Regions from separate parts of the Streptomyces sp. NPDC002889 genome, predicted to be linked through region 1. Evidence: predicted binding sites of a transcription regulator. Region 1 holds the regulator's gene; each other region holds the start of a gene.
The links. The regulator HrcA, encoded in region 1, represses chaperone genes, less so after heat shock. The targets are predictions, from matches to a motif close to TTNGCACTCNGNNNNNCNGAGTGCNAA.

Region 1 (6,333 bases):
AGATGTGTGATGCCGCGCCCGTGCAACGGGATCGACTGGCCGGACTGCGTACCGGGCCGGATGTCGATCTCCTCCACGCCGTCGAGCGTCTCCAGCGGGCACTTCGTACCCAGAGCCGCCGCCGTCATCGGGATCGTCACCGTGCAGTGCAGATCGTCCCCGCGCCGCTGGAAGACCGGGTGCGGCAGCTCATGGATCTCGACGTACAGATCACCGGCGGGACCGCCGCCCGGGCCGACCTCGCCCTCGCCCGCGAGCTGGATCCGGGTGCCGTTGTCGACACCTGCCGGGATCTTCACGGTCAGGGTGCGGCGCGAGCGGATCCTGCCGTCGCCGGCGCACTCCGGGCACGGGGTCGGCACGACGGTGCCGAAGCCCTGGCACTGCGGGCACGGCCGCGAGGTCATGACCTGGCCCAGGAAGGACCGGGTGACCTGCGAGACCTCGCCGCGGCCGCGGCACATGTCACACGTCTGCGCCGAGGTGCCCGGCGCCGCGCCCTCACCACTGCAGGTGGTGCAGACCACGGCCGTGTCGACCTGGATGTCCTTGGTGGTGCCGAAGGCCGCTTCGTTGAGCTCGATCTCGAGGCGGATCATCGCGTCCTGGCCGCGCCGCGTGCGCGAGCGGGGGCCGCGTTGCGACGCCGTGCCGAAGAAGGCGTCCATGATGTCGGAGAAGTTGCCGAAGCCACCCGCTCCGAAACCGCCCGCGCCCGCGCCGCCCGACTGCGACAGGGGGTCCCCGCCGAGATCGTAGACCTGCTTCTTCTGCGGGTCCGACAGCACCTCGTAGGCGGCGTTGATCTCCTTGAAGCGCTCCTGCGTCTTCGGGTCCGGATTCACGTCCGGGTGGAGTTCACGGGCGAGCCTGCGGAAGGCCTTCTTGATCTCGTCCTGTGATGCGTCGCGGCGCACGCCGAGTACGGCGTAGTAGTCCGTGGCCACTTACGACTCCGCCAGGATCTGTCCGACGTAACGTGCCACTGCGCGTACCGCTCCCATCGTTCCGGGGTAGTCCATGCGGGTCGGTCCGACCACGCCGAGTTTGGCAACTGCCTCGTCGCCCGAACCGTAGCCGACTGCGACGACGGACGTGGAGTTGAGGCCTTCGTGAGCGTTCTCATGACCGATGCGTACGGTCATGCCCATGTCGCCGGAGTCCTTGGCCTCGCCGAGCAGCTTGAGCAGCACCACATGCTCCTCGAGCGCCTCGAGCACCGGCCTGATGGTCAGTGGGAAGTCGTGTGCGAAGCGGGTCAGATTGGCTGTTCCGCCGATCATGAGCCGCTCCTCGGTCTCCTCGACCAGGGTTTCGAGCAGAGTCGAGAGCACCGTGGAGACGGTACTGCGGTCCTCGAGCTCGAAGGACTCGGGAAGGTCCTGCACCAGCTGCGGCACATCCGAGAAGCGGCGTCCGACGACCCGGCTGTTGAGCCGGGCCCGCAGATCCGCGAGCGAGGTGTCGCCGAAGGGCGCGGGGCAGTCGATCATGCGCTGTTCGACCCGTCCGGTGTCCGTGATCAGCACGAGCATCAGACGGGCGGGCGCGAGGGGGAGGAGCTCCACATGCCGGACCGTGGACCGGGTCAGCGAAGGGTACTGGACGACGGCGACCTGCCGGGTCAGCTGCGCCAGCAGCCGCACCGTACGGCCCACGACGTCGTCGAGGTCGACCGCTCCGTCCAGAAAGTTCTGAATGGCGCGGCGCTCGGGCGACGACAGCGGCTTGACGCCGGCCAGGCGGTCGACGAAGAGCCGGTATCCCTTGTCGGTGGGGATCCGCCCGGCGCTGGTGTGCGGCTGGGCGATGAAACCCTCCTCCTCCAGCACGGCCATGTCGTTGCGGACGGTGGCCGGGGAGACGCCGAGCTTGTGCCGCTCGGTGAGGGCCTTGGAGCCGACGGGCTCCTCGGTGCCGACATAGTCCTGGACGATGGCGCGCAGCACCTCGAGTCTGCGTTCGCTGAGCATCGCGCGCACCTCCAGCTGTGGTTCCTCGGTTTTTCACCTGGCACTCGGCGATCCCGAGTGCCAGCATTCCCCTCGCCAGTGTACGGCCGCCGGGTATACGCCTAGCAAGGGCGGACGGGCACCCATTCGGGAGACTGCGCTGGTCGATGCGGATAGCGTCGCCGTATGGACGTGAGTTGGGAAGACTCCGGCTGGGAACGACTCGGCCACGGAGTCGGCCGCCGCAGGATGCCGATCTGGGACGCGACCATCGGTCTGGTGGCCGGTGCGGACGCCGTTCTGCTGTACGACACGGGCTCGACGATCCGCGAGGGCGCCGAGATCCGCGCCCAGGCGCAGGCCCTGCTGGGCGGCCGCCGGGTGACGCATATCGCACTGAGCCACCCGCACTTCGATCATGTTCTCGGGACCGCGGCGTTCGCCGGGGCGGAGGTCTACGGCGCGGTCGGGGTCGATGCGCTGATGCGGCGGGAGCGGGACGCGATCCGCGGCGACGCGGTACGGCACAAGGTCCCTGCGGCCGAGGCCGCGGAGGCCGCCGACCTGCTCGTCGCGCCGCACCACCTGGTGTGCGGGGAGTGGACGCTGGAGCTCGGCGGCCTGCAGGTCCTGCTGGCCAACGTCGGCCCCGGCCATTCGGGCCACGATCTCGCCCTGCTGGTACCGGGCGACCCCGAGGTCGTCTTCTGCGGCGACCTCGTCGAGGAGTCCGGCGAGCCGCAGGCGGGCCCGGACGCGATCCCCTCACGCTGGCCGGCCGCGCTGGACCGGTTGCTCGCACTCGGCGGCGAGGACGCGGTGTACGTCCCCGGGCACGGGGCGGTGGTCGACGCGGCCTTCGTTCGCCGGCAGCGTGACGCGCTGGCGGAGCGCTTCGGGGTGTCGTAGCGTCGGCGAAATGCGCAGCTACAGCCCTGACCTGACGCCCCCTTGGAAGCGATCGGGCCCCGCTCCCGAGGTCCCGGCCGAGCCCGATCTGGTCGTGGAGGAGGTCACCACCGGCTTCTGCGGCGCGGTGCTCCGCTGCGAGGCGGGGACGGTCACCCTGGAGGACCGCTTCGGCAAGCACCGGGTCTTTCCCCTGGACCCGCGCGGCTTCCTGCTGGAGGGCAAGGTCGTCACCCTGGTCCGCCCGGCCCCGTCGGGCGCCTCCCGCCCCGCCCGTACGGCCTCCGGCTCGATCGCGGTCCCCGGCGCCCGCGCACGCGTCGCGCGCGCGGGACGGATCTACGTGGAGGGGCGCCACGACGCGGAGCTGGTGGAGCGGGTGTGGGGCGACGACCTGCGGATCGAGGGTGTGGTGGTCGAGTACCTGGAGGGCATCGACGACCTCCCGGCCATCGTCGCGCAGTTCGCCCCCGGCGCGGACGCGCGCCTGGGCGTCCTGGTCGACCACCTGGTGCCGGGTTCGAAGGAATCCCGTATCGCGGCGGCGGTGACGGACCCGCACGTCCTGGTCGTCGGCCATCCGTACATCGACGTGTGGGAGGCGGTGAAGCCGTCCTCGCTGGGCATCCCCGCCTGGCCGGCGGTCCCCCGCGGCCAGGACTGGAAGACGGGCGTGTGCAAGGCACTGGGCTGGCCGGCCAACACGGGCGCGGCGTGGCAGCACATCCTGTCCACGGTGCACTCGTACAAGGACGTGCAGCCGGAACTGCTGGGGCGCGTCGAGGAGCTGATCGACTTCGTCACGACCCCGGGTTAGATGCCGGGAAGAGCCCGCACCCCGGAGGTCTCCGGGGTGAGATCGAGCACGTCGATGGGCAGGTCCGGAGGGGTTCACTCCGGAGAGTGATCAGTCCACCAGGTTTCGCACCACCGCGTCCGCGAGCAGCCGCCCCCGCAGGGTCAGCACCGCGTGCCCCTCCCCGTACGCCCCGGGCTCCAGCATCCCGTCCGCCAGCGCACGGTCCGCCGCCGCCAGCCCCGCCGGGCGCAGCAGCGACATCGGCACGCCCTCGCGCAGGCGCAGCTCCAGCAGGATCCGCTCCACCCGGCGGTCCTCCGCCGCCAGCACCTCGCGCCCCGCACCCGGAGACCGTCCCTGCGCCAGCGCCGCCGCGTACGCGCCGGGGTGCTTCACGTTCCACCAGCGCACGCCACCGACGTGGCTGTGCGCGCCCGGTCCCGCGCCCCACCAGTCCGCGCCGCGCCAGTACAGCTCGTTGTGCAGACAGCGGCCCGCCTTCGAGGTGGCCCAGTTGGAGACCTCGTACCAGTCGAAGCCCGCCCCGCCGAGCACCTCGTCCGCGATGAGATAGCGATCCGCGTGCACGTCGTCGTCCGTCATCGGGACCTCGCCGCGCCGGATGCGGCGCGCCAGCTGGGTGCCCTCCTCGACGATCAGCGCGTACGCCGACACATGGTCCGGCCCCGCGCCGACCGCCGCGTCGAGCGAGGCCCGCCAGTCGTCGTCGCTCTCGCCGGGTGTGCCGTAGATCAGGTCGAGATTGACGTGGTCGAAGCCGGCCGCGCGCGCCTCCGCGACGCATGCCTCGGGCCGGCCGGGAGTGTGGGTGCGGTCGAGCACCTTCAGCACATGCTGCCGGGCGCTCTGCATGCCGAAGGAGATCCGGTTGAAGCCGCCGGCCCTCAGCTCCGCCAGATACGCGGGATCGACCGACTCCGGGTTCGCCTCGGTCGTGATCTCGGCGTCGTCCGCGAGCCCGAACTCCTCACGCACCGCGTCCAGCATCCGCACGAGATCGCCGGCGGCCAGCAGGGTCGGCGTACCCCCGCCGACGAACAGCGTCCGTACCTGCCGCGGGTCGTCGCCGAGCACCTTGCGGGCGAGGCGTACCTCGTCCGCCAAGGTGGCCGCGTAGTTGTCGCGGGAGGCCAGCACGCCGCCCGATCCGCGCAGCTCGGTGGCCGTGTAGGTGTTGAAGTCGCAGTAGCCGCAGCGCGTCGCGCAGTACGGCACGTGCAGGTAGAAGGCGAGCGGCCGGTTCCCGGCACCGTCGAGGGCGGACGCGGGCAGCGCGCCGTCCTCGGGCATGGGCTCGCCATCGGGCAGTACGGAAGGCATGCCCCCCATTGTCCGTCACCGGCCGGGTGGCCCGGCACGGCGCCGGGCCAGAGGCTTCGGCCGCCCCGCACGCGCCGCCCGGCGACCCGGCGGAACGGCGCCCCCGAGCCTGCGCCCGCGTCACCCCCGGGCCCGGCGGAACGGCCCCGCGGCCCCGTGAGCGGCCCCGGACCTCTCCGTGACCCACCGCCCGGCACGCCACCCGCAATGGCCCGGCCCGCCGACCGCCCTGACCTGCCCCGTGCCCACGCCCCGGGTCGAAACCGGTCTGTGGGCCCCGCGGGGGTCGTTTCACCGGGCCTGGAGCACCAGCAGCGCCAGATCGTCCTTCGGCGGCGCCTGCGCGAACTCGTACACCGCCGCCCTGATCCGTTCCGCGACCCCCTGCGCGGGCAGACCGGCACACCCGGCGAGCACCTTGGCCAGCCCGTCCTCGTCGTCGAACATCCGCGATCCCGACCGCCGCTCCGTGACCCCGTCGGTCACGCACAGCAAGGTGTCTCCGGGCTCGAGCTCGAACGTCCGGCTCTGATACGCGACGTCGTCGACGACCCCGAGGAGCATCTGCGGCTCGGCCGCGGCGTGCACGGTCCCGTCGGGACGCAGCAGCAGCGGCAGCGGATGTCCGGCGCTGGCGAGGGTGCACCGCACGCCCCCTCCGCCGCCGGCATCCGCGGGCGAGGCCACGACCTCGCCGTACAGCAGGGACAGAAAACGGGCCTGCGGCCCCTCCTGCACGCCCTGCCCGCCGGAGGAGGCGGCGGACGCGGCTGCGACCAGCAGTGCGGCCGCCTCCGCCGCTTCGGTCGCGTCGTCGAGCAGCAGTCCGTTCAACCGGTCCAGCACCTGGGCGACCTGGTAGCCCTCGCGGGCGAGCAGCCGCAGCCAGGGCCTGGCGAGCCCGGTGACGACGGCGGCCTCCGGGCCGCTGCCCTGGACGTCGCCGAGCATGAAACACCATCGGCCGCCGGACCCGGCCGGGAAGATGTCGTAGAAGTCGCCGCCCGCGACCCCGTCGTCGCTCGGCTCGTACACCAGGAACGAGTCGACGCCCGGGATCTGACCGACCTTGCTGGGCAGCAGCCCGCGCTGGAGGACCTGGCTGATGGTGGCCTGCCGGGTGTACTGGCGCGCTGCGCTGATCGCCAGGGCCACGCGGCGGGCGAAGTCCTCGATGAGCGATGTCATCTCGCCGGGCACCGGGAGGAGCCCGTGGCGCGCGATCAGCAGCACGCCGAGTGCGCGTCCTCCCGCGACGAGCGGGCAGGCCAGCGCCGCCGTGCCGTCCCCGGAGCCGGGCTCTCCGGCCGGCGGCCACGCGATCGGGACGGT
Region 2 (6,333 bases), on a different contig from region 1:
GCGCTCCCGCAGGAAGTCCGCGTCCGCGCCGAGGCCGTGCACCCCGAGCCGGGTGGCGCCCGTTCCTCCCACCACCTGTTCGCAGCAGCCCCGGAAGGCGGCCGCCCACCGCGCGGTCAGGAACCCCAGCCGGTCGGCGCCCAGCATTCCCCGCAGCAGCTGCCGCGCGATGTCGTCGGGCAGCATCCGGAAGTATTCGGCCGGCGCCCACGGCGTGTGCGAGAAGTGCCCGATCCGCAGGTCGGGACGCAGCTCGCGGAGCATCCCGGGCACCAGCGCCAGGTGGTAGTCCTGCACCAGCACCGACGCCCCGTCCGCGGCCTGTGCCGCCAGTGCCTCGGCGAACGCCCGGTTGTACGTCTCGTACGCCGCCCACTGCCGCCGGAACTCCTTGTCGAAGACCGGCTCCAGCGGGGTCTGGTACAGCATGTGGTTGACGAACCACAGCACCGAGTTGGCGATGCCGTTGTACGCGTCGGCGTGCACGGCGGCGTCGATGTCGAGCATCCGCACACCGGGTTCGCCCACCCCGCGCCGTACGGCCTCGCGGTCGCCCTCGCTCAGGGCCGCGCACACCCATAGGGACTGCGCCTCGGAGCCGATGGCCGACAGGCCGGAGACCAGGCCCCCGCCACCGCGGCGGGCGTCGAGTCCGCCGCTGTCGTTCACCGTGTACGAGACGGGGCCGCGGTTGGAGGCGACCAGGATCTGGGCAACGTGCTCACGCTCGGAGACCATGTGCCGAACTTAGCCCGTCCCGCGAACCCTCAAACGTGCGTACGGTCTCCTCGGCCTGTCTCAGCCGGTTTCAGTGCCTGCGGCGGCCGCGCGACGCGGCGACGGCGACCACGCCCGCCGCCGACAGGCTCAGCGCCACCCCGCCCATCAGCCACAGCTGCTCGGTCGTGGCCCCGGTGCGGGCCATCTCGCCGGGGTGGACCTGTACCTGCCGGAGGGAGGGGTCCGGCCCCACGGTGTCCGCGGTCCTTGCCCCGGCCGCGACGGCTGCCCCGGCCGCGGGGCCGAGCACCGTCGCGGCCGTGACCGTCAGGGCCGCGACGAGCTGACTGCCGGCCCTGCGGATCCTGCCGCGCGTGCCATGCCTGCCGTAGGTGCCGAGCCCGCCGTACGGGCCGAGCCTGCCATTCCTGTCATATTGAGCGCCCATAAGTGCGAAATTTAGACAAGATGCCCGACTGTTCCGGGTTACGCCGCGCGACGCGCCGCATACTCACCGATCTCGCGCATCGGCGGCCGTTCCTCCGTGTCCACCCAGTACGTACGCGGCTCGAACCCCGCCTCGCCCCGCTCGAACTGCGTCAGCGCCGGCCGCACCAAGTGTCCGCGTGACAGTCGCAGTTGGGCCGTGCGGTAGATCGCCGCCGCCATTCTGCCCAGCGCCTGTCCGTCCTGGTGACGGTGCTTGCGCGAGCCGACGTCCACCTGTGCGAGCGCATCCAGGCCCACCGTGTGCAGCGCGTCCACCAGCAGCCCCAGCTCCACCCCGTAACCGACCGGGAACGGCAGTCGCTCCAGCAGCGAGCGCCGCGCCGCGTACTCGCCGCCCAGCGGCTGGACGAACCCGGCCAGCTGCGGCCAGTGCAGGTTCAGCAGCGGCCGCGCGACCAGCTCCGTCACCCGCCCGCCCTGACCGGGCTCCGCGCCGAGCGGCCGGTCGTACATCGCCTTGACGAACTGCACCTCGGGGTCGGTCAGCAGCGGCCCCACGGTCCCGGAGACGAAGTCGGCCGAGAAGTCCCGCAGATCCGCGTCGACGAAGCAGACGATGTCTCCGCTGGTCACCATCAGTGACCGCCACAGAACCTCGCCCTTGCCCGGCACGGCCGGTATCCGCGGCAGGATCGCGTCCCGGTGGACCACCCGCGCGCCGGCCGCCGCGGCCACCTCGGCCGTACGGTCGCTCGAGCCCGAGTCGATGACCACCAGTTCGTCGACGAGCGGCACCGTCTCCATCAGCTCGCGCCGGATCACCGTGACGATGTCACCGACCGTCGCCTCCTCGTCCAGCGCTGGGAGCACCACACTCACCGACGTTCCGCGCCCGGCCTTGGCCGCCACCAGTTGGTTCAGCGTGCGATCGGCCGCCGCCCAGGAACGCCTGCTCAGCCAGCGCTCCACCTCATCGAGCACGTGCGCGTCTCCTTGACTTCCGGTCGGGTGATCCATCTCGCTGTTCGGACGACTATCTCAACCCTCCATGCCTTCGGTTACAGTCTTGAACAACGCAGATGACCGTCGCATGCCGGGGTCGTCTCGCCGACAATCGAATACCGCTCATCCAGAGGGGCAGAGGGAACGGCCCGTTGAAGCCCCGGCAACCCTCCCGCCGACCGCGAGGTCACGGTGGGGAAGGTGCCAATTCCGTCTCGTGGCGAGATGCGTCACGAGGAAGATGAGGAGAAAGGGCCTCGCCACCATGGCTGCGCAGACTGTCGCAAGCACCACCACCCCCGTGAACCTCGGACCCGCCGCCGCACTCTCGTGCCGCGAATGCGGAGAGCGTTTCGAGCTCGGCCCCATCTTCGCCTGCGCCTCCTGTTTCGGGCCGCTCGAAGTCGCCTACGACCTGCCGAGCGGCGACCCCGAGGCCCTGCGCAAGCAGATCGAGGCGGGCCCGGACAACATCTGGCGCTACGCGCCGCTGCTGCCCGTCCCCGTCGACGTGGCCGACAAGCCGAACATCAACCCCGGCTTCACCAAGCTCGTCAAGGCCGACAACCTCGCCCGTGAACTGGGCGTCACCGGCGGCCTGTACGTCAAGGACGACTCCGGCAACCCGACGCACTCCTTCAAGGACCGCGTCGTCGCGATCGCCGTCGAGGCCGCCCGTGCCTTCGGCTTCACCACCCTGTCCTGCTCCTCCACCGGCAACCTCGCCGGCGCCGTCGGCGCGGCCGCCGCCCGGGCCGGCTTCCGCTCCTGCGTGTTCATCCCGCACGACCTGGAGCAGGGCAAGGTCGTCATGGCCGCGGTGTACGGCGGCGAACTGGTCGGCATCGAGGGCAACTACGACGACGTCAACCGCTTCTGCTCCGAGCTCATCGGCGACCCGCTCGGCGAGGGCTGGGGCTTCGTCAACGTCAACCTGCGCCCGTACTACGGCGAGGGCTCCAAGACGCTCGCGTACGAGATCTGCGAGCAGCTCGGCTGGCGGCTGCCCGACCAGATCGTGATCCCGATCGCCTCCGGGTCGCAGCTCACCAAGATCGACAAGGGTCTGCAGGAGCTCATCAAGCTCGGTCTCGTCGAGGACAGGCCCTACAAGATCTTCGGCGCCCAGGCCGAGGGCTGCTCGCCCGTGTCCACCGCGTTCAAGGCCGGCCACGACGTCGTACGCCCGCAGAAGCCGAACACCATCGCGAAGTCGCTGGCCATCGGCAATCCGGCGGACGGCCCGTACGTCCTGGACATCGCCCGCCGCACCGGGGGCGCGGTCGAGGACGTCGACGACGAGCAGATCGTCGACGCGATCAAGCTGCTGGCGCGCACGGAGGGCATCTTCGCCGAGACCGCGGGTGGCGTGACCGTGGGTGTCACCCGGAAGCTGATCGAGCAGGGTGTGCTCGACCCGGCGCTCACCACCGTCGTGCTCAACACAGGCGACGGCCTCAAGACGCTGGACGCTGTCGCTCCGACCACCGGCCCGACCGCGACGATCCGCCCGAGCCTGGACGCGTTCCGCGACGCCGGCCTGGCCGGCTGAACTACCGAGAGAGGCAGCACACCATGAGCGTCAATGTCCGCATCCCCACCATCCTTCGCACGTACACGGGTGGCCAGGCCGAGGTCCCGGCCGAGGGCGCGACCCTCTCGGAGGTCATCGCGGATCTGGAGAAGAACCATGCGGGCATCGCGGCCCGGGTCCTGGACGACCAGGGCAAGCTGCGCCGCTTCGTCAACGTCTACGTGAACGACGACGACGTGCGCTTCGAGCAGGGCCTGGAGACGGCGACGCCGGACGGTGCGGGAGTTTCCATCATCCCCGCGGTCGCCGGCGGCTGACCTACCTCGAATTACCCAGAGTAACCAGAATTGCCCCCTCCGCGGAAGAAACGGAGGGGGCAATTCTGCATGGTTGAGCGCGGTAGAGTTGGGGAAGCCCCCGCCGCCGCCTGTGCCGCTCGCATATGAGAATGCGCCGCGAGGCGACAAGAAACAGCCAAAGTGCGCGATCGAAATGCGCCATTGACGCCATTTGTCGGGCCCGACTTGCCCCGGAATTCACAGAATTCACATAAATCATCCGTTCGCGGCTGCTCAGATTTCTCGTCCGACTGACCTGTTGCAGAGGGCAGTTGGGCAGATACATTCAGCCGCGGTCGACGCGTTCCGGCGCACGCCCCTCCTGTCGGGGCGGTAGGTCTGACCCGGGTCCGCGAGGTGCGGTCCTGCGCAAGGGCCAGTAATAGGGGAGTTAGGCATGGCTCAGGGCACCGTCAAGTGGTTCAACGCGGAGAAGGGCTACGGCTTCATCGCGGTCGACGGTGGTGCGGATGTTTTCGTCCACTACAGCGCGATCCAGATGGATGGGTACCGCACCCTTGAAGAGGGTCAGCGAGTCGAGTTCGAGATCTCGCAGGGCCAGAAGGGTCCGCAGGCGGACATGGTCAAGCTCGCCGTCTGATCCAGGCGCGATCGGCCACCGACGCACTCACTCCGAGGGGCCCGCATCCCACCCAGGGATGCGGGCCCCTCGTGCGTCTCCGCGCATGTCGGTGATCCGTTCCTGATCCGTTCGCCAACCGGTTCGCATCCGTGAGAGGCGCTTGCACTCTCCATGGTCGAGTGCTAATCATTGGCGTTAGCACTCTGACAGTGAGAGTGACAACGAGGACCGGGTCGGTGAGGTCCGCAGGCCGGGTGGGGCAAGGAACCACACGGCATGCAGGCCGTCCGTCGCGGGCGCCAGCGCGGTCCGGAGCAATCCACCCCAGTCCGGGAGGACCACTTCACATGGCCAAGATCATCGCGTTCGACGAGGAGGCACGGCGCGGTCTCGAGCGCGGGATGAACCAGCTCGCCGACGCCGTCAAGGTCACCCTTGGCCCCAAGGGCCGGAACGTCGTCCTCGAGAAGAAGTGGGGCGCCCCCACGATCACCAACGATGGTGTTTCCATCGCCAAGGAGATCGAGCTCGAGGACCCGTACGAGAAGATCGGCGCCGAGCTGGTCAAGGAAGTCGCCAAGAAGACGGACGACGTCGCCGGCGACGGTACGACCACCGCGACCGTTCTCGCCCAGGCGCTCGTCCGTGAGGGCCTGCGCAACGTGGCCGCCGGTGCCAACCCGATGGCCCTGAAGCGCGGTATCGAGAAGGCCGTCGAGGCCGTCTCCGGTGCCCTGCTCGAGCAGGCCAAGGACGTGGAGACCAAGGAGCAGATCGCTTCCACCGCCTCCATCTCCGCCGCCGACACCCAGATCGGCGAGCTCATCGCCGAGGCGATGGACAAGGTCGGCAAGGAAGGCGTCATCACCGTCGAGGAGTCCCAGACCTTCGGTCTGGAGCTGGAGCTCACCGAGGGTATGCGCTTCGACAAGGGCTACATCTCGGCGTACTTCGCCACCGACATGGAGCGTATGGAGGCCGTCCTCGACGACCCGTACATCCTGATCGTCAACTCGAAGATCAGCTCGGTCAAGGACCTGCTGCCGCTCCTCGAGAAGGTCATGCAGTCCGGCAAGCCGCTGCTGATCATCGCCGAGGACGTCGAGGGCGAGGCCCTGTCGACCCTGGTCGTCAACAAGATCCGTGGCACCTTCAAGTCCGTCGCCGTCAAGGCTCCGGGCTTCGGTGACCGTCGTAAGGCCATGCTGAACGACATCGCCATCCTCACCGGCGGCACGGTCATCTCCGAGGAGGTCGGTCTCAAGCTCGAGAACGCGAGCCTGGACCTCCTGGGCCGCGCCCGCAAGATCGTCGTCACCAAGGACGAGACGACGATCGTCGACGGTGCCGGTGAGAGCGACCAGGTTCAGGGCCGCGTCAACCAGATCCGCGCCGAGATCGAGAACTCGGACTCGGACTACGACCGCGAGAAGCTCCAGGAGCGCCTCGCGAAGCTGGCCGGCGGCGTGGCCGTCATCAAGGCCGGCGCCGCGACCGAGGTCGAGCTCAAGGAGCGCAAGCACCGCATCGAGGACGCGGTGCGCAACGCCAAGGCCGCTGTCGAGGAGGGCATCGTCGCCGGTGGTGGCGTGGCTCTCATCCAGGCTTCCTCGGTCTTCGAGAAGCTCGACCTCGACGGTGACGAGGCGACCGGCGCCAACGCCGTGAAGCTCGCGCTCGAGGCCCCGCTGAAGCAGATCGCCGTC
Region 3 (6,333 bases), on a different contig from region 1:
TCTCGTGCGGGATGCCGGGGGCGATCTTGAGGGCCGCGTGCGGGCGGGTGTGAGCCGCGCCGATCGCCCAGGACAGGGACGGGGAGTAGGCCTCCGGGTCGAAGATCCTGCCGCGGCCCCCGCGCCGGGCGGGGTCCACGAAGACCGCGTCGTACGGCGCCGTGTCGATCTCCGTCACATCCGCGCAGCGGATCTCGATCAGGTCCGCGAGTCCCAGCGCCTCGGCGTTGGCGCGCGCGACCTCGGCCGTCAGCGGGTCCCGGTCCACGGCGAGGACCGAGATGCCGGCGCGGGCGAGTGCGAGTGCGTCGCCGCCGATGCCGCTGCACAGGTCCGCCACGCTGCGTACGCCGAGGGCGGCGAAGCGCTCGGCGCGGTGGTCGGCGACCGAGCGGCGGGTGGACTGCTCCACGCCGTTCGGGGTGAAGAACATCCGGCGGGCGTCCTGCGCGCCGAACTTCGCCACCGCCCGCTGTCGCAGCCGGGCCTGTCCGAGTGCCGCCGAGACCAGTTCCGCCGGGTGCTCGCGGCGCAGCCGGGTGGCTACGGCCAGCTCCTGGGAGGGGTCGTAGGAGTCCAGGCCGGCGAGCAGGGCCCGGCCCTCCTCGGTGCGGAGCGAGGCGAAGGCGGCCAGGGGGTCGAGGTCGTTCACCGACTCATTGTGGGCCAGGCGGGGGATGGTGCGCCCGCAGTGGCGGTGTCGGCCGGGTGAGCGGGACTTGCGCTGACAGGATGCGACGCCATGCAGCTAGTCCGAAAAAAGGTAAATGTACGGGCTTATACGATTCTGACGCTCTTCCTCGCCGCCGCTGTCGGTTCCGGCTGTGCGGCCGAGGGGACACCCAAGGCCGAGGGGGCCAGGGCCTCCCGGCCCGCCAAGTCCGCCAAGTCCGCCAAGTCCGCCAAGCCCGCCAAGCCCGCCGCCGGCCAGCAGGCCGAGCATGCCCTGCCGCAGGAACCCGGCGCGGCGGGTGCGCTTGCCGCGTACGTGGAGAAGGTCCGAAAGCAGGCCGTCCGCGCTGCCGCCGCAAAGAAGTGGGGGCTGAAGCCCCCGCTCGCCGCGCCCCCGCCGCCCGCCGTCAAGCCGAAGATCACCACCCGCAAGGGCTTCGAGGTCGAAGACGGGGAGGGTCTGCCGCCCGTCTTCACCACCGTTCCCACCGAGGAGAAGGTCGTCTTCCTGACGATCGACGACGGCGCGGAGAAGGACCCCGAACTGCTCAAGATGATGTCCGAGCTCCAGATCCCGTACAGCGCCTTCCTCAGCGACTACGTGATCAGAGACAACTACGGCTACTTCAAGAAGATGCAGGCCAACGGGGTTGCCCTGCACAACCACACCATCAACCACCGCTATCTGCCCGGTCTTTCGTTCGCGCAGCAGCAGCGGGAGATCTGCGTCCAGCAGGACAAGCTGGAGGAGCGCTACGGCAAGCGGCCCGCACTGTTCCGTCCGCCGTACGGCAACTACAACAAGGACACCCTGCGCGCCGCCAAGTCCTGCGGGGTCGAGGCCGTGCCGCTGTGGGCCGCCGAGGCCTTCCCCGACCACATGGAGTGGCGCGAGTGGGACCGGGATCTGCACCCGGGCGACATCATCCTCACGCACTTCCGGGGGCGTGCGGAGTGGAAGGGCACGATGCCCGACATGATCCGGCAGGTCATGAAGACGGTGACCGCGAAGGGGTACGCGGTGGCGAAGCTCGAGGACTACGTATGACGGGGGACCGGGCGTGAGCTGCGCGCACCGGCTGCTCGCCGGAGCGCTTGCGGCCGGTGCGCTCCTCGCCTCGGCCGGGTGCGCGCAGTCGGTCGACCCGATCGAACGGCTGGGTCGCAAGGCCGCGCAGAAGGCCGGTCCGGCGGCGCGGGCCCCGGGGGCGGGCCCTCCTCGCGCGGCGCGGACCCCCGGTGCGGGCCCGGAGCGTGTCGCCCCTCGTCGGTGTCCCTCCCGGGACGGGCACGTGCTCCGGTCGGTGCGACCCCCGGCGTCGGACCCGTCGGACCCGTCGGCCCCCGGCGCAGCCGACGCGGCCGCTCCCTGCGGGCGCGTACGGTAACGGCTCCTGGTGCGTCCGGCCCCATGCCGATGAGCCCACGAAGAACAGGGCGGTGTGCCGCTGCCGCGAGGAAGCGCATCCGGGAAGACATCGGCGCAGCCGGCGGCGACGACTTCGTGGGCGGGACCGGCCGCGGGGGCGGCGAGGCGCGCGTGGATCGCGACTCGGATCAGCGCCAGGTCGGGACCGGCGTCGGGACCCGTGTCGGAACGGGCGCTCGACAGCAGCGTTTTCGTGCGGAACCGATGGGCCCGCAGAGGCGTTGTCCGTGTCGGGATCCGATCGACGCGCACAGTCACATTGGCACTCCGCTTGACCGAGTGCTAATCGCAGTCATAGTCTCGCTTCTGGCACTCACCAAGTGAGAGTGCCAACACAGCGACAGGCAGGTCCGGCACCCGCGACGACGGATCGACCTGGTCGCCACCTCAGATCAGTTAACCCCGTGAGATCTCCGAAGGGGGAGGTCGGATCGTGACGACCGCCAGCTCCAAGGTTGCCATCAAGCCGCTCGAGGACCGCATTGTGGTCCAGCCGCTCGACGCCGAGCAGACCACGGCCTCTGGCCTGGTTATTCCGGACACCGCGAAGGAGAAGCCCCAGGAGGGCGTCGTCCTGGCCGTGGGCCCGGGCCGCTTCGAGAACGGCGAGCGTCTTCCGCTCGACGTGACCGTCGGCGATGTCGTGCTGTACAGCAAGTACGGCGGCACCGAAGTGAAGTACAGCGGCGAGGAGTACCTCGTCCTCTCGGCTCGCGACGTACTCGCGATCGTCGAGAAGTAATTCACCCAGATTGCTCTGAGCTGCGCCCCTGGTCACCCCGCTGATTGCCGGGCGGCGAGGGGCGCAGTTCATGTGAGAGGACTTGAAAGCTCCATGGCGAAGATCCTGAAATTCGACGAGGACGCCCGTCGCGCCCTCGAGCGCGGCGTCAACAAGCTTGCCGACACGGTCAAGGTGACGATCGGCCCCCGTGGCCGCAACGTCGTCATCGACAAGAAGTTCGGCGCCCCCACCATCACCAACGACGGTGTCACCATCGCCCGCGAGGTCGAGCTCGACGACCCGTACGAGAACCTCGGCGCCCAGCTGGTGAAGGAGGTGGCGACCAAGACCAACGACATCGCGGGTGACGGTACGACCACCGCCACCGTGCTGGCCCAGGCGCTGGTCCGCGAGGGTCTGCGCAACGTCGCCGCCGGTGCCTCCCCGGCCGCCCTGAAGAAGGGCATCGACGCTGCGGTCAAGGCCGTCTCCGACGAGCTGATCGCCACCGCGCGTCCGATCGACGAGAAGTCCGACATCGCCGCCGTCGCCGCGCTGTCCGCCCAGGACCAGCAGGTCGGCGAGCTCATCGCCGAGGCGATGGACAAGGTCGGCAAGGACGGTGTCATCACCGTCGAGGAGTCCAACACCTTCGGCCTGGAACTCGACTTCACCGAGGGCATGGCCTTCGACAAGGGCTACCTGTCCCCGTACATGGTGACCGACCAGGAGCGTATGGAGGCCGTCCTCGACGACCCGTACATCCTGATCCACCAGGGCAAGATCTCCTCCATCCAGGACATGCTGCCCCTGCTGGAGAAGGTCATCCAGGCGGGTGCCTCCAAGCCGCTGCTGATCATCGCCGAGGACGTCGAGGGCGAGGCCCTGTCGACCCTGGTCGTGAACAAGATCCGCGGCACCTTCAACGCGGTGGCCGTCAAGGCCCCCGGCTTCGGCGACCGCCGCAAGGCGATGCTCGGCGACATCGCCGCCCTCACCGGTGCCACCGTCATCGCCGAGGAGGTCGGCCTCAAGCTCGACCAGGCCGGCCTGGACGTGCTGGGCACCGCCCGCCGCGTGACGATCACCAAGGACGACACCACCATCGTCGACGGTGGCGGCAACTCCGAGGACGTCAAGGGCCGCATCAACCAGATCAAGGCCGAGATCGAGTCCACCGACTCCGACTGGGACCGCGAGAAGCTCCAGGAGCGCCTCGCGAAGCTGGCCGGCGGCGTGTGCGTGATCAAGGTCGGCGCCGCCACCGAGGTGGAGCTGAAGGAGAAGAAGCACCGTCTGGAGGACGCCATCTCCGCGACCCGCGCCGCGGTCGAGGAGGGCATCGTCTCCGGTGGTGGCTCCGCGCTCGTCCACGCCGTGAAGGTGCTCGAGGGCAACCTGGGCAAGGAGGGCGACGAGGCCACCGGTGTCGCCGTCGTCCGCCGTGCCGCCGTCGAGCCGCTGCGCTGGATCGCCGAGAACGCCGGCCTCGAGGGCTACGTCATCACCTCCAAGGTGGCGGAGCTGGAGCAGGGCCATGGCTTCAACGCCGCGACCGGCGAGTACGGCGACCTGGTGAAGGCCGGTGTCATCGACCCCGTCAAGGTCACCCGCTCCGCGCTGGAGAACGCCGCGTCGATCGCCTCGCTGCTGCTCACGACCGAGACCCTGGTCGTCGAGAAGCCGGCCGAGGAAGAGGCCGACCACGGTCACGGCGGCCACGGGCACAGCCACTGACGTCGTGGCGCCGTGAGGCTGTGACGCCGTAGCGCATATGCGTAAGGCCCCTGTTCCCGCCGTGTGCGGGAGCGGGGGCCTTCGCCGTGGTGTGCGGGCTGTGGGACCGCCGCGTCCGTGCGGCTGACTGCGTGTCGGCCGCGTGTCGGCTGCGCGGGGCCGTGTACGACTAGCCGAGCGCGCCGAGTTGGCGCAGCAGGCCCAGCATGTCGTAGTGCCACCAGCCTTCCTTGATCATCCCGTCCTCGAAACGGAAGATCGTGGTGCCGGTCATCGTGCACTGCCGGCGCGTGGGAGCGATGCCCTGGAACTCGCCCTTGTGCCGCCCGGTCCACCTCCACGACGTCGCGACGTCATCGCCCTCGGTCACCTGGCGCTCGAGGTCGAAGGTGAAGTCGAAGGCGTCGCGCCATCCGGTGACATCGGCGCGCATCATGTCGAGCCCGACGTCGGGTTCGCCTTCTTCCCTGAGGGGGTCGTGGTCCTTGTAGTCGGGGGCGAACACCTCGCTCAGGGCGTCCAGATTGCCGCCGGCGGCGATCTCGTGGAAGAAGCGGCGGACGGCCGCGGTGTTCAGCTGCTCGTCGCGGACCACGTCGAGGTCGGTGAAGGACGGCATGCCGTCACAGAGGGCCACCATCTCCTGGAAAATCTGCTCGGTCTCGGGAAGGTGGGAGTTCTTCATCGCGTCGTCGTACGACTCGAATTCGACGATTTCCATGTAGTGAGAGGCGTCGGCGCGGTCCTTGCCGGTGAGCGCGTGCGTGGCGGTCCGCTTGCCCTGGGTCTGCTCGGCCCACCTGTCCATGAGCTCATTCACACCGTCGAATTTGCTGGTCTTGTAGTCGATCACCTGTACGAATTTCATGGCGCCTCCCAGCGCTCGAATGGGATACGTCCATTTTAGTGAGATTTGCCGCTCCTGCCGGGTCAGGCCGAGTGGCCCAGGGCGTCCCGCCGCACCGGCTCGGCGAACGGCAGACCGGCCGTGAACCGCTCCACCTCGTCCAGCGCGTGGTCCGCCAGCCGGTGCAGCTCGCCGCCCGGTGAACCCGCGACGTGCGGGGTGAACAGCACATTCGGCAGGCTGTACAACGGGGAACCGGGAGGCGGCAGTTCGGGGTTCGTGACATCCAGTACGGCATCCAGCCGGCCGGCGACGAGTTCCCTGAGCAGGGCGTCCTCGTCGAACCGCGCGCGGTGTTGATCAAGGCTGCCCTGTCCCGCATCAGCGCCGGCTGCCGGGCGCCGATCATGTGGCGGGTCGCCCGCACCTCCGGCGCACGACATCCGCGCGGGCGCACAGTTCGTCCAGCTTTGTGCATACGACTACGAGCGCGGCGGCCCCGGCAGCGTCCACATACGGGTCGTACAGCAGAACCTGCAGGTCGAACGGACGGAGCAGCTCGATCACCCACCGGCCGATCCGGGATGCCCCCACGATCCCCACCGTCCGGAGGCAGTTGCCGGCGCTCTCGAACTCCGGATGCCAGTCGTGGCGCGCGCGGCCGCGCATACCGCCGGGCCGAGTGCAGCACCCGCTTTCCGGCGAACAGGACCGCCGCGAGCGTGTACTCGGCGACCGGCAGGGAGTTGACGGTGGCCGCCGACGCGACGGCGATACCCCGTTCCCAACAGGCCTCGGTGATGTGGTGCTTGACGCTTCCCGCCGCGTGGACGACCGCGCGCAGACGGGGGGCGGCGGCCAGTACCTCAGCGGTGAGCGACGGCGCGCCGCAGCAGGTCAGCAGCACCTCGGCGTCGGCGAGCG

Region 2: a site for HrcA is predicted at 4,823-4,849, ahead of groL (chaperonin GroEL). Genes of this name have one in related genera too.
Region 3: a site for HrcA is predicted at 2,361-2,387, ahead of groES (co-chaperone GroES). Genes of this name have one in related genera too.

Annotation. Positions count from the first base shown of each region.
Region 1 is NZ_JBIAPT010000012.1:62,330-68,662, forward strand. Features, by position in the region: gene dnaJ (molecular chaperone DnaJ) at 1-947, opposite strand, end outside; gene hrcA (heat-inducible transcriptional repressor HrcA) at 948-1,973, opposite strand; gene ACFYWI_RS19670 (MBL fold metallo-hydrolase) at 2,139-2,861, shown strand; gene ACFYWI_RS19675 (DUF3097 domain-containing protein) at 2,872-3,678, shown strand; gene hemW (radical SAM family heme chaperone HemW) at 3,769-5,001, opposite strand; gene ACFYWI_RS19685 (SpoIIE family protein phosphatase) at 5,293-6,333, opposite strand, start outside.
Region 2 is NZ_JBIAPT010000004.1:256,434-262,766, reverse strand. Features, by position in the region: gene ACFYWI_RS08075 (trehalose-6-phosphate synthase) at 1-738, opposite strand, end outside; gene ACFYWI_RS08070 (hypothetical protein) at 809-1,168, opposite strand; gene ACFYWI_RS08065 (glucosyl-3-phosphoglycerate synthase) at 1,207-2,151, opposite strand; SAM riboswitch class I at 2,293-2,420, shown strand; gene thrC (threonine synthase) at 2,438-3,724, shown strand; gene ACFYWI_RS08055 (MoaD/ThiS family protein) at 3,748-4,023, shown strand; gene ACFYWI_RS08050 (cold-shock protein) at 4,442-4,645, shown strand; gene groL (chaperonin GroEL) at 4,975-6,333, shown strand, end outside.
Region 3 is NZ_JBIAPT010000002.1:251,647-257,979, forward strand. Features, by position in the region: gene ACFYWI_RS04055 (methyltransferase domain-containing protein) at 1-748, opposite strand, end outside; gene ACFYWI_RS04060 (polysaccharide deacetylase family protein) at 743-1,720, shown strand; gene groES (co-chaperone GroES) at 2,535-2,843, shown strand; gene groL (chaperonin GroEL) at 2,937-4,562, shown strand; gene ACFYWI_RS04075 (ester cyclase) at 4,732-5,430, opposite strand; partial or broken gene ACFYWI_RS04080 (hydroxyacid dehydrogenase) at 5,493-6,333, opposite strand, start outside.